Regions from separate parts of the Shewanella loihica PV-4 genome, predicted to be linked through region 3. Evidence: predicted binding sites of a transcription regulator. Region 3 holds the regulator's gene; each other region holds the start of a gene.
The links. Region 3 encodes sigma-54, which starts transcription at its own class of promoters, with help from an activator protein. Its sites were predicted from a motif close to GTTGGCACGNNNNTNGNNT; they were not measured.
Positions count from the first base shown of each region.

Region 1: SHEW_RS07040 (flagellar hook-length control protein FliK) is a predicted target of sigma-54. The motif match lies at 3,498-3,516, and genes of this name have one in related genera.
Region 2: flhA (flagellar biosynthesis protein FlhA) is a predicted target of sigma-54. The motif match lies at 2,827-2,845, and genes of this name have one in related genera.

Region 1 is NC_009092.1:1,577,343-1,582,230, forward strand. Features, by position in the region: gene fliG (flagellar motor switch protein FliG) at 1-430, shown strand, start outside; gene fliH (flagellar assembly protein FliH) at 430-1,449, shown strand; gene fliI (flagellar protein export ATPase FliI) at 1,421-2,761, shown strand; gene fliJ (flagellar export protein FliJ) at 2,791-3,237, shown strand; gene SHEW_RS07040 (flagellar hook-length control protein FliK) at 3,627-4,888, shown strand, end outside.
Region 2 is NC_009092.1:1,586,220-1,591,107, reverse strand. Features, by position in the region: gene flhF (flagellar biosynthesis GTPase FlhF) at 1-678, opposite strand, end outside; gene flhA (flagellar biosynthesis protein FlhA) at 690-2,789, opposite strand; gene flhB (flagellar biosynthesis protein FlhB) at 2,942-4,075, opposite strand; gene fliR (flagellar biosynthetic protein FliR) at 4,075-4,872, opposite strand.
Region 3 is NC_009092.1:3,950,209-3,955,096, forward strand. Features, by position in the region: gene lptA (lipopolysaccharide transport periplasmic protein LptA) at 1-522, shown strand, start outside; gene lptB (LPS export ABC transporter ATP-binding protein) at 519-1,250, shown strand; gene SHEW_RS17130 (RNA polymerase factor sigma-54) at 1,385-2,872, shown strand; gene hpf (ribosome hibernation promoting factor) at 2,903-3,190, shown strand; gene ptsN (PTS IIA-like nitrogen regulatory protein PtsN) at 3,193-3,636, shown strand; gene rapZ (RNase adapter RapZ) at 3,633-4,481, shown strand; gene SHEW_RS17150 (HPr family phosphocarrier protein) at 4,474-4,749, shown strand; gene mgtE (magnesium transporter) at 4,850-4,888, shown strand, end outside.

The DNA of each region.
Region 1 (4,888 bases), 2.2 Mb from region 3:
GGCGAAGATGGGCGGCCTGAAGGCGGCGGCCAACATCATGAACTACCTGGATACTGGCGTCGAGAGTCAGCTGATGGAGACGCTGCGCGAGACCGACGAAGAGATGGCGCAGCAGATCCAAGATCTGATGTTTGTCTTCGAAAACCTGGCAGATGTCGACGACATGGGTATTCAGACCTTGCTGCGTGAAGTGCAGCAGGATGTGTTGATGAAGGCCCTCAAGGGCGCAGACGATCAACTCAAAGAGAAGATCCTCGGCAACATGTCCAAGCGTGCCGCCGAGCTGCTTAAAGACGATCTCGAGGCCATGGGCCCAATACGGATCAGCGAAGTGGAAGTGGCTCAGAAGGAGATCCTCTCTATTGCCCGTCGCTTAAGTGACGCCGGTGAGATCATTCTAGGTGGTAGCGGCGGAGAAGAGTTCCTCTAATGACCATGTCTGGCGACAAGAAGCCCCAAGAGGGCAAAGGCGTACACACCACACAAGCCGATTTTAGCCATTGGCAGCTGCCGGATGTGACCCCTGTGGTGCATGAGCCCAAGGAGAACATGTTCGGCCGCATCGCCCCGCAAAAGGCGGCTAAGGCGGTCGATGAGCCGGTGATGCCCCCCACCCTGGAAGAGATCGAGTCGATCCGCGCCGAGGCCGAGGCCGAAGGCTTCGCTCAGGGCCAGGAAGCCGGTATGGCCAAGGGCTTGGAAGAGGGGCGACTGAAAGGCCTGGAGCAGGGCCACGAAGAGGGCTATCGTCAAGGACAGGCTCAGGGTATGGAGGCCGGCCTCGTCGAGGCCAAACAGACGATTGCGCATTTTGAAGCCCTGATGCAGCAGTTATCAATGCCGCTCTCTCTGCTCGACACCGAAATAGAACAAGCCTTGGTACAACTGAGCATGACGCTGGCTAAGGCGGTGATCGGCCATGAGCTTAAGACACATCCCGAACATATTCTAGCCGCCCTGCGTCAAGGGGTCGACGCCCTACCGCTGAAAGAGCAAGGGGCGCATCTGCGTCTACATCCAGAGGATCTCGCTATCGTCGAGCGACTCTATGAAAGCGCGCAGCTAACAAAAAATCATTGGGAGTTAGAGGCCGACCCGACCTTGAGCCGCGGCGAGTGTATCGTAAGCAACAGCCGTAGCCGGGTGGATATGGGGCTGGAGCATCGCATCAAGGCGGTGTTCGATAAGCTTATCGCCAGTGAGCAGCGCCTCGAGCAGCAAAGGCTACAACAGCTAGCTGCCATGGAGAAGGTCCCCGAGCATCAAGACCAAAACCAAGACCTAGACGGCGACGCTGCGCAAGCGGGCCTCGAAACAGATAGCCAGACAAGCGATCCGCAACAAACGCAAGTAGTTGACGCATCGCAAGTCGCGCCGAGCGAACAGATTGCACCTGACGCACCGCAAGAGACGAGCCCAGATGAAGACACGTCAAAACCGGCTTCTTGATAAGTTAAGGCAGCATACCCAGGCGGTCGCCCCTTTTATGCCGGAGGCCTCGGGCCAGCTGGTGCGCGTGGTAGGCCTAACGCTGGAGGCCACCGGCTGCAAGGCGCCCGTGGGCAGTCTGTGTAGCATAGCCACCATGGCAGGAGATCTGATCGCCGAGGTGATAGGCTTCGATGACAAGCTACTCTATCTGATGCCCATCGAGGAGCTCAGCGGCGTGATGCCTGGTGCCAAGGTGACGCCGCTCGGCGAGCAGACTGGGCTGAATGTCGGCATGGGCCTGCTTGGCCGCGTGCTCGATGGCAATGGTGCGCCGATAGACGGCTTGGGGCAGCTGCATACCGATCAGAAAGCTACCCGTCATGCCACCATGCTAAACCCCTTGGCGCGCCGCGCCATCAGCGAACCTTTGGATGTGGGGGTTCGTGCCATCAACGCCATGTTGACCGTGGGTAAGGGCCAACGTATGGGTCTATTTGCCGGTTCGGGTGTGGGTAAGAGTGTGCTGCTGGGCATGATGACCCGGGGCACCACGGCCGATGTGATTGTCGTTGGTCTGGTGGGGGAACGTGGCCGCGAAGTGAAAGAGTTTATCGAAGAGATCTTGGGCGCCGAGGGACGTTCCCGCAGCGTGGTGGTGGCGGCGCCCGCCGATACCTCGCCGCTGATGCGTCTTCGAGCCTGTGAGACCTCGACCCGTATCGCCGAATATTTTCGCGATCTGGGTTACAACGTATTGCTGCTGATGGACAGCCTGACTCGTTACGCCCAGGCGCAGCGTGAGATCGCCCTGGCCGTCGGTGAGCCGCCGGCCACCAAAGGCTATCCGCCCTCTGTGTTTGCCAAGCTGCCTAAGCTGGTGGAGCGCGCCGGTAACGGCGGCGCCGGCCAGGGCTCAATTACCGCCTTCTATACCGTGCTGACCGAGGGCGATGATCTGCAGGATCCGATCGCCGATGCGGCGCGGGCGATCCTCGATGGCCATATTGTGTTATCGCGGGCATTAGCCGATTCGGGTCATTACCCTGCCATCGACGTCGAGGCCTCTATCAGCCGTGTGGCGCCTATGGTGATCAGTGACGCTCATCTGGAGGCGACGCGCCGGGTGAAGCAGATGTATTCTCTGTACCAACAAAATCGCGACCTCATCTCTATCGGTGCCTATACTCAGGGGAGCGACCCTCGTATCGATAACGCCATACGGCTGCAGCCAGCCATGAACGCCTTCCTGCGCCAGACCATGAAGGAAGCCATCAGCTTCGATTCCAGCGCCTTGATGCTGGGTCAATTGAGCGCCCAGTGTCAGGTCTAGCCTGAATTTTATCGGAGAGCGTAACGGCCATGGCAAAGCATGACCCCTTAGAGACAGTACTCAAGTTAGCCCTCGACGCCGAGGAGGCCGCGGCGACTCAGCTAAGAGGCGTGCAGTTGACGTTGAATAAATGTCGCCAGCAGCTCGATGCCTTGCAGCAGTATCGTCTCGATTACATGAAACAGATGGAGGCGCAACAGGGGCAAGTGATTGCCGCCAGCAGTTATCATCAGTTTCATCAGTTTATCCGTCAGATCGATGAGGCGATCGAGAAGCAGGTCTTCGCCGTGTCGGAGACGGATAAGCAGCGTCAGAAGGCCCAGCAATATTGGCAGGGTAAGCAACAAAAGCGCAAGGCTGTCGAGCTGTTACTCGCGCATAAAGCCGAAGCAAAACAAAAGTTTGAGGCTAAACAGGAACAGAAGATGATCGACGAGTTTGCCTCGCAACAATTTTTCCGCCAGTCTACCCGTTAATCCCCTAATAGGTACAATCAGTAGAGGCGTGCGTCTCTTCATCATCCCCATACAATTCTACTGTCTCGCCACTTTTTTCAAGTCAAATTGTAATACCAATCACGGTAAGTAAGTGATCAGAAGTAGTGTAGGAAAGACGTTCGAGGACAAGGCATGATCTTTCGATAAGCAGTTATTCTACAATCAAAAATAGTAACGCCGTTATCGGGCATTTTAACAAGCTAGCATGATTGGTTATTTACTAGGATTGGTATGATTAACTTGGCATTTTTATTGCTTGATGTTGATTAGTAAGGGCCAATGAGTCCAAAGCTTAGCGAATAATTGACGCTCGGGTGGCACGTGACATTGTCGTGCCCAAGATGAGTGTTGGAGGAAGCATGCCACAGATGACCCAAATACTCCTATCTAATGTCGAGCCCGGCAAAGAGAAAGTCGGGGTGTTGCCCAGTGCATCAGATGCGAAGTCGACCGCAGAGTCTAAGTCAGAAAACAAAGGTTTTTCAGAGGCTTTGGCTAAGGCGAGTGGCCAGGATGAGGTGAACTCACAGGCAAAAACGCGCCACCAGTCCCAAGCCGAAAACGTGGCTCAACGCGATAACACTGATAAGGCCGATGTTAAGCAGGAGAAGGCGCCCACGCAGGACAAAGAGAGCGACGATGTCTCCAACGTGCTGGCGCAGATCCATCTGGCGAACAAGCTGGGGGATGAGGCGGAATTTGCCGCCGACGGCGTCATTTTGCCGCCGGGTGATGCTGATGGTGAGTCATCTGCCGACAATGAGCTGCTTCCTACCTTTGTAAAAGGGGCTAAGGACAAGGTCGATACCGAAAAAGCGGCCTTAGAGGGTATAGATGAGCTGCTTAACCCCGGCGCCGGAGATGATCATATCTTACCCGTCATCAATCCAAATAGCCTGGGGAGCGAGGCGATATTGGCTCAGCTTCCCGAAGATGCTTTAAGTGAGGTGATGGCGCAAACCGGTTTGTCCAAGGATGAGCTGACGGCCTTACCGCCGCAGATGCTAGAGGGGCTTATTCATGGCATAGCGGGTAAGAATAAGTCTGGAAATGGTGAGCTTGGTCAAGCTGAGGCGCTAGAGAGTGATGCTGCCAAGCTGGCGGCACTTATTAATGACGCCAAGCAATATCTCTCGGCCAAGGCGAGTCAGTCGCAAAGCAACCTTGCTGCAACTCAAACTGAGCCTTCACAAGGTGCAGGCGGTGCCAGTCAGGCGGGACTAAATCAGGTTGGGCTAAATCAGAATGAGATTAGTCAAACAGGCCTAACCTCGGCCAATAACGCGAGCGGCGTGGAAAGTGCCGTTAATGAGAAAGGCGTGAAAGCCATATTGGGTGAATCCAAGGTTGGTGAGTCTAAGTTTGGTGAAGCTAAGCTAGCTGACGCCAAGCTTGCCGCCGAGCAGGCACAAAATGGTGCTCTGAAGACGACCTCGGGCGCAGAGGGCCGCGATGGCAAAGCCGCGCAGGAGCTGCTGAAGGGCGCTAACCTTGCCGTGACCATGTCGCCAAAGGCCGGTGAAATGCCAGATGCCGCGGCAGATACTAAGCTAAACGCCTTATCGCTGCAGGGCTTGCAAGGCGCAAGAAATGAGGTCCTCCCACAATATCAAGTTTCTATCAAGCCTCA
Region 2 (4,888 bases), 2.2 Mb from region 3:
CAAGGCCGATAACTTGGCGGCGACCTCAGGGCTAAACTCGGCATCCAGCAGGCGGCTCTCTAACATGGCGCCCACAGGATCCAGACGACTCTTCTGCTCAGTCAGCAGTGAGGTCACCTGATGTGTCAGTAGGTTGCGAAGTGATGCCAGCTCTTCACGCATAGACTCGATCTCGCTGGCCGGCGCGCTCTTATCACGCTTGGCACGGTTAAAATTCTGGCTCTCGTGTGTGTTGGCATGGGGATTAGCCTGCATGCCGCCATGCATATTAGGCGCGGCCATTTCATCGCTTGGCGCCTTCAATCCCTGGGCCCAGGCAGGCATCTCGAGTGCTTCATTCGATTGGCTTAATTGCTGACTGACGCGATTTTGTTGACGCTCGAGCAGCGCTTGCAGCGAATCGGCTACGGGTGATGGCTGTTTTTTTGACTCTGTCTTAATGGGCTGACGACCGATAGAAACCTTCTCCTCGGCCAGATCGAGAAAGCTGGGTGACAAAGGCGCGGCATCATTTTTCGCCACGCTCGGCTTAGGCTCATCGTAGTCTACCGCGGCGACGATCTCGATACCGCCGGTAACTTTCTTGTTCGACATGATCACCGCATCCGAACCTAATGTCTCTTTCACCTGGGCCAATGCAGAGCGCATATCTTTTGCCAAAAAACGTTTTATTTTCACTTAAATACCCTCTACTGGCCGACCGCTGATACGATGCGAATTTGTTTCTCATCGGGTACCTCTTGGTAAGAGATCACCCGCAGATTTGGAATCGTATGTTTAACAAAACGCGACAGCGTCGAACGTAACATACCCGATGTCAGTAGGATGGCTGGTTGGCCCACCATCTCCTGACGCTGGGATGCGTCGAGTAACGACTTTTGCATCCTCTCGGCAAGGCTAGGTTCGATATTCGGCCCCTCGCCTCCCGTTGCCTGCATAGACTGATGCAACATCTGTTCCAATTCGGGCGCCAAAGTAATGACAGGAATTTCCGGCTCTGGACCGCTTATTTCTTGAACAATCATGCGTTTAAGTGCAATACGTACAGCAGCGGTAAGCACCTCGGTATCGTTACTCTTAGGCCCGTACTCGAGCAGAGTCTGAACTATGGTCTTAAGGTCGCGGATCGACACGCCTTCGTTAAGCAGGTTCTGCATCACCTTGACCACAGTGCCCAGCGGCAAGACATCGGGAATGAAACCACTGACCAGCTTAGGCGAATGCTTGGCCAGCATATCCATCAGCTGCTGCACCTCTTCGTAGCCCAGCAGCTTGGAGGCGTTATTGGTTAACAGCTGACTCAGGTGAGTCGCCACTACGGTAGCGGCATCCACCACGGTATAACCTAGAGTCTGAGCATGTTCTCTGAGCTCAGGGGCGATCCATACCGCCTCTAAACCAAATGCGGGATCTGTGGTCTCGACACCATCTAGTTTGCCGTAAACCTGACCTGGGTTGATGGCCAGTTCACAATCGTGACGAATATCCGCCTCACCTGAGGCCACACCCATCAGGGAGATCCTATAGGTGTTTGGCGCCAGATCCAGGTTATCGCGAATATGCACGGCGGGAACAAGAAAGCCCAGCTCTTGAGAGAGCTTCTTACGCACGCCCTTGATACGTCCAAGCAGCTCACCACCCTGGCCCTTATCCACCAGCGGGATCAGACGATAGCCCACCTCCAGACCAATGGTGTCCACCTGCTGCACATCATCCCAGCTAAGCTCTTTGGGCTTGGCATCGCCGGGAGTCGCTGGTGAGGACTTGGCGATCTCCAAGGCACGTTGTCTGTCGAGATCTTTCTTACGATGCAGAAAATAGGCACCACCCGCGGTGATCAGGCCAAAGCTGAGAAAAGCGAAATGCGGCATGCCAGGCACTATGCCCATGGTCAGCAGGACGCCGGCGGCGATGGCCAGCGACTTAGGGTTGTCGAACATCTGGCTCATAACCATCTGTCCCATGTCGCCAGATTCGTTTTGACGGGTCACCATCAAGGCCGCCGCGATGGAGAGCAAGAGACCAGGGATCTGCGCCACCAGGCCATCACCGATAGTCAATAGGGTGTAGATCTCAACCGCAGAGGAGAAGTCCAGCCCATGCTGGGCCATACCTATGACGAAACCGCCCAGGATGTTGATCACCAGAATCATGATACCGGCGATGGCATCGCCTTTTACAAACTTGGAGGCACCATCCATCGCACCATAGAAGTCGGCCTCCTTGGTTACTTCGGCGCGGCGAATACGCGCCTGATCTTGATTAAGGATCCCGGCGTTAAGGTCGGCGTCGATTGCCATCTGCTTACCTGGCATGGCATCTAGTGTGAAGCGAGCGCTCACCTCTGAGATACGTCCGGCGCCCTTGGTTACCACGGCGAAGTTGATGATGATCAGGATAAGAAACACCACCAGACCCACGGCATAGTTACCGCCAATCACCACTGAGCCGAAGGCCTCAATCACCTTACCGGCGGCGTCGCCACCGTTGTGCCCCTCGAGTAAGACGATACGGGTCGAGGCGACGTTAAGCGCCAAACGCAGCAAGGTAGCAACCAGCAGCACTGTGGGAAAGGCAGCAAAATCCAGGGGGCGGTCGGTATAGATGGCCACCAGCAAGACCACCAGGGCCAAGGCGATATTAAAAGAAAACAGGATATCCAACAGGAAGGCCGGCATGGGCAAGACGATCATCGCCAGCGCCGCAAGCACCAATATGGGCGTACCTATCCCTTTAAAATTGGCGGGTTTTACCTGTTTTATCTGACCGAGCGTTGCTTTCAAATCCATCAATCTAGCGCCTGAACTTTGACATCTAGCTAGGATTCAGCAAAAAGTACGCCAACTTAAGGCCGGCTTAGTTCGCAGCGACTCGAGCGGATAACAAACGAACAAATATCAGACAGTACAGACGCAAAATAAGAGTTAACCAACTTAAAGCGTTAGTATTTTAGCTCATCAGGGATCGGCTGATTGATAGGGATAGGTGTCGGACGCTTACCACCTTTTTGCTGATATTGACGCAGTTGGAACACATAAGCCAATACCTGGGCCACGGCAGTAAACAGCCCCTCGGGGATCTCCTGATCTATCTTGGTGGTGTGATAGATGGCCCTGGCCAATGGCGGCGCCGAGACGATGGCTACATCATGCTCGCGGGCGATCTCACGGATCTTAAAGGCCACATCGTCTACCCCCTTGGCAAGCACATAGGGCGCGGCGGCCTTGGTCACATCATATTTTACCGCCACAGCATAGTGCTCTGGGTTGACCACAATCACGTCGGCATTGGGCACCTCGGCCATCATGCGCCGCTGCGCCATCTCACGCTGCATCTGACGCACCCGGCCTTTCACCTCAGGCTGACCCTCGGTGTCCTTGTACTCGTCCTTGATCTCCTGCTTGGTCATTCTCAGCTGTTTATTGTGGTTCCAGATCTGAAACGGCACATCGATCACCACGATGATCACGGTAGAGGAGCAGAGCACAATAAACATCCACACCAGCAGATCCAGGGCGTTATAGACATTGCCCGGCAGATGCCCCTGGGACAGGGTAAGAATATCGTTGAAATAGTAGCTCAGCAGCAGATAGGCCATCAGGGCCACCACGGAGAATTTGGCGATTCCCTTAGTCAGCTCCACCAGGGCTTGTACCCCGAACATACGCTTAAAGCCGCTGATGGGATTCATCTTATTACCCTTGGGCATGAACGCCTTGGCGGAGAAGGTTATCCCACCGAGCACCACGTTACCCAAGAAGGCGATAAAGGCGAGAAACAGCACGAAGCTGGCCATAGGGATCGCCAGCTCCTTGAAGACCATCATCCAGATATTGAACAGGCTATTGGTGTCGTAGATCTCCTGTCTGCTCATGGTAAACAGCTTGGTCATCACGCTCATCAACGACTGGCCCAGGCTCGGCCCTATGACGGCAAACCCTACCGCCGCCGACATCAACACAGCTGAGGTGCCCAGCTCCTTAGATCGGGCGACCTGCCCTTTCTCTCGCGCCTGTTCGCGTCGCCTGGGGGTCGCCTCTTCGGTCTTCTCCTGACTGGTATCGTTATCGGCCATCAGAAGCTCCCAGCAGTGCTACATTGCAGCTGCACCAGATCGCACAGCAACAACTGGGCCGAACGCCAGACCTCGTCGAAATGCGCCATAATAGGCGTCAAGGTCAACCAGAGAATAATCAAACCACTCACCATGGTCACGGGGAAACCGATGGCGAAGATGTTAAGCTGCGGCGAGGCGCGGGTCATCACCCCGAAAGAGAGGTTGATCAGCAAGAGCGCCACAATCGCCGAGATGGACATGGTCAGCGCCGCACCGAACATATAGGCGCCCCACTCCGCCAGACGCCGATAGCTAGCGATGCTTATTCCTTGCATGGACACGGGAATGGTATCGAAGCTGGCCACCAACATGCGGATCATCACCAGATGACCATCCACCGCCAAGAAGATCATGGTCGTCAGCAGCAAGAAGAAGTTACCGATAACCGGGGTCTGCTGGCCTGAGCCGGGGTCCACCATGGAGGCGAAACCTAAGCTGGTCTGCATGCCGATGATCTGTCCGGTCAACACGAAGGTCTGCATGATAAGCAAGGTGACAAACCCCATGGCAACGCCAATCAAGATCTGCTGCACGGTCACGAACACGGCGCCTAATGAAAATAGCTCGACCTCGGTATTGACCGGCAACATGGGGGCGATGGCGAAGGTGATCGCCACCGAAAGCAGCAGGCGCACACGGGTCGGTGTGGTATTGGCGCCAAATACCGCCATCACCATCAACATGCTCGACACTCGAAACAGCGGCCACATATAGGCCGACAGCGTCTGCATGATAGTCGATAGCAAGATCTCCATCTCAGCGACGCTCGAT
Region 3 (4,888 bases):
GCGGGCCTGCTGCCCCTGGTCAGTGTTGGCGCCTATGCCAAGGTGAACGACCTGCTGCAAGAGGTTAAGATCTCTGCCGCCAGCCAGGAAGCCGACATTAAGAACAACCAGATCATCTTCCACGGTCCGGTCGAGGTCACCCAAGGCTCAATCAAGATATTGGCCAGTGAACTACGCGCCTTCAGCAAAGAGAAGAACAGCGGCAAGATACTGATCGCCACCGGCAACCCGGCCACCTACTCGCAGGTGATGGAAGATGGCCGTCCCGCCTCGGCCAGCGCCAAGGAGATCCGCTACGAGCTTTCCAGCCGCACCCTGACGCTCATTGGCGACGCCACCCTGGAACAGGAAGGCAGCCAGGTCACGGGGTCGCAGATCCGCTACAACATAGAACAGCAACAGCTGATCGCCGAGAGCACAGGCAAAGACAGAGTGATCACTATCATTCAGCCTGAGAACTATCAGGAACAGATCCAGCCAGAGCAGAAGCCCGAGAAGAAACCAGAACAGGAAAAACAATGACAGACCTGATCTTGAAGGCGGAGAACCTCGCCAAGAGCTATAAGAGTCGTGCCGTTGTCCAAGACGTGAGCCTCACGGTCAAGACCGGGCAAATCGTCGGCCTGCTGGGGCCAAACGGCGCCGGCAAGACCACCACCTTTTACATGGTCGTCGGCCTGGTACAGAGCGACAAGGGCCGCATCTTTATCGACGATGACGACCTGACGCTAGACCCAATGCACCTACGCGCCCGCAAAGGCATAGGCTACCTGCCTCAGGAAGCCAGCATCTTCCGTAAGCTCTCGGTGCGGGACAACATCATGGCCGTGCTCCAGACCCGCAGCGATCTTAATAACGATGGCCGCGAAGAGGAGCTGGAACACCTGCTGGAAGAGTTTCACATCACCCATATCCGTGACAGCCACGGCATGGCGCTCTCGGGCGGTGAACGTCGCCGGGTGGAGATCGCCAGGGCCCTAGCCGCCAACCCTAAGTTTATTCTTCTCGACGAGCCGTTCGCCGGGGTCGATCCCATCTCGGTAATCGACATCAAGAAGATCATCGAACAGCTCAAGAATCGCGGCCTGGGGGTGTTGATCACCGACCATAACGTGCGCGAGACATTAGACGTCTGCGAGAAAGCCTATATCGTCAGCCATGGTAATCTGATCGCCGAGGGCACACCCGCCGAAATCTTAGACAACCAGCAAGTACGAGCAGTGTACTTAGGTGAACAATTCAAGCTATAGTTAATCTTATAATGGGGCCACAGAGGAAAAACCACGCGTTAATTGTGGCCTTAGGAACTATCCGATATATTTGTCCGGCACATATAGCCAGAGCTTTCTCATTTTATAATTAGAAACAAGGGAATAGCAGTACGATGAAAGCGTCACTTCAGCTCAAAATGGGTCAGCATCTCACCATGACGCCCCAGCTACAACAGGCCATACGTCTGTTGCAGTTGTCGTCATTAGAGTTGCAGCAGGAGATCCAGCAGGCATTAGAATCCAACCCGCTACTGGAGTTGGATGAAGAGCAGGAGAGCGCCAGCATCGAGCTGCAAGACGATGGCGTCACCGACAGCTTCGACAACAAGTACGACGACAAGATAGAGCTGGATTCGAGCCAGGATAACTCAGGGGTCGAGACCTCTGATGCCCTGACTCAAGACTCTATGCCAGACGAGCTGCCGGTGGATACCACCTGGGATGAGGTCTACACCGCCTCACCAAACTCAAGCTCGGGCGCCATGCGCGACGACGACATGCCTTTTCAGGGCGAGACCAGCGAAGGTCTGTATGAACACCTGGAATGGCAGAAGAACCTGACCCCTTTTTCCGATAACGACCTGGCCATCGCTACCGCCATCATCGACGCTATCGACGAGCGCGGTTACCTGACCCAGACCTGCGAAGATATTCTCGAGGCCATGGGCGACCCAGAGATCGAACTCGACGAGGTCGAAGCGGTGCTCAAGCGAGTACAACACTTCGACCCTATTGGCGTGGCGGCCCGTGATCTCAGCGAATGTCTGACCATTCAGCTGGCCCAATACAGCGACGATACCCCGCACATCGCCAACGCCCGCATGCTGATCAAGGAGCACCTGGATCTCATCGCCGGACGCGACTTCCGTCTGCTGATGCGCAAAACCAAGCTCAAGGAAGATGAGCTGAGGGATGCCATCGCCCTTATTCAGACCCTGAATCCCCGTCCCGGTCTCGCCATCACCGCCAGCCGCGACGAGTACGTGATCCCGGATGTGACCGTCACCAAGAAGAAGGGACGCTGGGTAGTCGAGCTCAACCCAGACAGCATGCCTAAGATCAACGTCAACCAGCAGTATGCCGCCATGGCCCGCAGCACTAAGAGTCAGGCGGATGGCCAGTTTATTCGCGGCCACCTGCAGGAAGCCAAATGGTTCCTCAAGAGCCTGGAGAGTCGCAACGAGACCCTGCTCAAGGTGACCAACTGTATCGTCGACTTCCAGCAAGGCTTCTTCGAATTTGGCGAAGAGGCGATGAAGCCCATGGTACTGAACGACATCGCCGAGGCGGTGGAGATGCATGAATCCACCATCTCACGTGTGACCACGCAAAAATATATGCATACCCCGAGAGGGATCTTCGAGCTTAAATACTTCTTCTCCAGTCACGTCGGTACCGACGATGGCGGAGAGTGCTCTTCAACAGCAATACGTGCCTTCATTAAGAAGCTGGTTGCTGCGGAAAACCAGAAAAAGCCATTGAGCGACAGCAAGATGGCTCAACTCTTGGCCGAACAGGGGATTAAGGTGGCTAGACGCACCATTGCCAAGTATCGCGAGGCAATGCTTATACCGCCCTCGAATCAGCGCAAGAGCTTATAAAACAAACCTGGAAACTGGAGGACTATCTTTATGCAAATAAACCTGACTGGGCACCATATCGAGATCACCCAATCTCTACGAAGCTACATCGAAGAGAAATTCACAAAGCTTGAACGTCATTTCGATCAGATCAATAATGTGCACGTTGTATTAAATGTCGAAAAGTTGCAACAGAAGGTTGAGGCAAAGTTACATCTCCGTGGCGGAGAAGTGTTCGCAACATCCGAACATGCGGACATGTATGCCGCGATAGACTCCCTGATTGACAAACTCGATCGTCAGGTCATTAAACACAAAGAGAAGCTTACTAAACATTAACGATGGAACTGAGTACCATCCTGCGGCCGGAGTGCACCACCTGCGCCACTCCGGGCAGTAAGAAAAAGGTACTGGAGCTTATCAGCGACTTAGCCGCTGTCCAGTACCCCACCCTCTCCTCTCAAGAAATATTTGAAAGCCTTCTGGCTCGAGAGAAAATGGGCAGCACAGGTATAGGCAATGGTATCGCGATTCCTCACGGACGGCTGACTAACATAGATCAACCCGTGGCCGTACTGGTGAAATGTGCTGAACCAATCGCATTCGATGCCATTGACAATCAGCCCGTCGATATCCTTTTTGCGTTATTGGTGCCCGCAGATCAATGCGAGCAACATCTTAGCACCCTGGCCGCTATGGCCGAGAAGCTCAATGATAAGGCGATCATGAAGCAGCTAAGAAAGACCCAAGATGAATCCGAACTCTATCAGGTGATCACCCAATGAAATTGGTTTTGGTATCCGGACGCTCAGGATCGGGAAAATCCGTCGCACTCAGGGTCCTAGAAGATCTAGGCTACTACTGTGTCGACAATCTGCCCTTGCAGATGATGGAGTCCCTGCTGGAGCAGCTCAAGGGGCGCAGCGATCTCGTGGCCATCAGCGTCGATGTGCGCAACATGCCCAGCGAAGAGATCCAGCTGGAAAAGCAGCTGGCCAAGCTCCCCAAAGATACCGAAATCTTAAGTTTCTTCCTGAACTCAAGCGACAATGTACTGCTCAAGCGCTACAGCGAGACCCGCAGGCTACATCCGCTGTCGCGCTCTAAGGTCTCCCTCAAGGAGGCAATTCAGCTCGAGGGCAAGCTGCTCGACCCCATAGCTAAACTGGTGGATCACTATATCGACACCTCTAACCTCAACATCTATGAGTTGAGCGACAAGGTGCGCGAGATCCTGCTGGGCACGGTCGACAAGGAGCTGGTGATCAACTTCGAGTCCTTCGGCTTTAAATATGGCATGCCGACCGAAGCCGACTTCATGTTTGACGTGCGCTTCCTACCCAATCCCCATTGGGAAACTGAGCTGAGGCCACTGACTGGCCTGGATGAGCCAGTGCAGCAGTTTCTGAGTCAGCAGCCACTGGTCAACAAGTTCATCTGGCAGATCGAAAACCTGCTGGAGACCTGGTTACCACACCTGGAGCGCAACAACCGCAGCTACCTCACCATCGCCATCGGCTGCACCGGCGGCCAACACAGATCTGTCTATGTGACCGACCAGCTCGCCAAGCTGTTCAACAAGGGCAAGCATAAGGTTCAGGCGCGCCATAGAGAGCTAAAGCATGACTAAGTTGGCTCGCGAGCTGACCATCTGCAACAAGTTGGGCCTGCACGCCAGAGCGGCGACCAAACTGGCTGTGCTCGCTGCCAAGTTCGACGCCGAGGTCACCCTGATCCAGGGCGATAAACAGGCCTCAGCCGCCAGTGTACTCGGCCTCCTGATGCTCGAAACCGGCATGGGTAAAACCATCACCATCACCAGCGAAGGCAAAGATGCCCAGGCGGCCCTGGATGCCATCAGCGCCCTTATTGACGCCAAATTCGATGAGGCCGTATAATCGGCTCGCTTTGCGGTGCCCGCTTAATTTCGTCCTATACTTATCATAGACTTACAAGCCTACCACCCAAGCCGTTCAATCAACTGCCAAAGGAGGAGCTATGCCGATCGAAGTGTTAGATAGTGAAACCACAGATCAA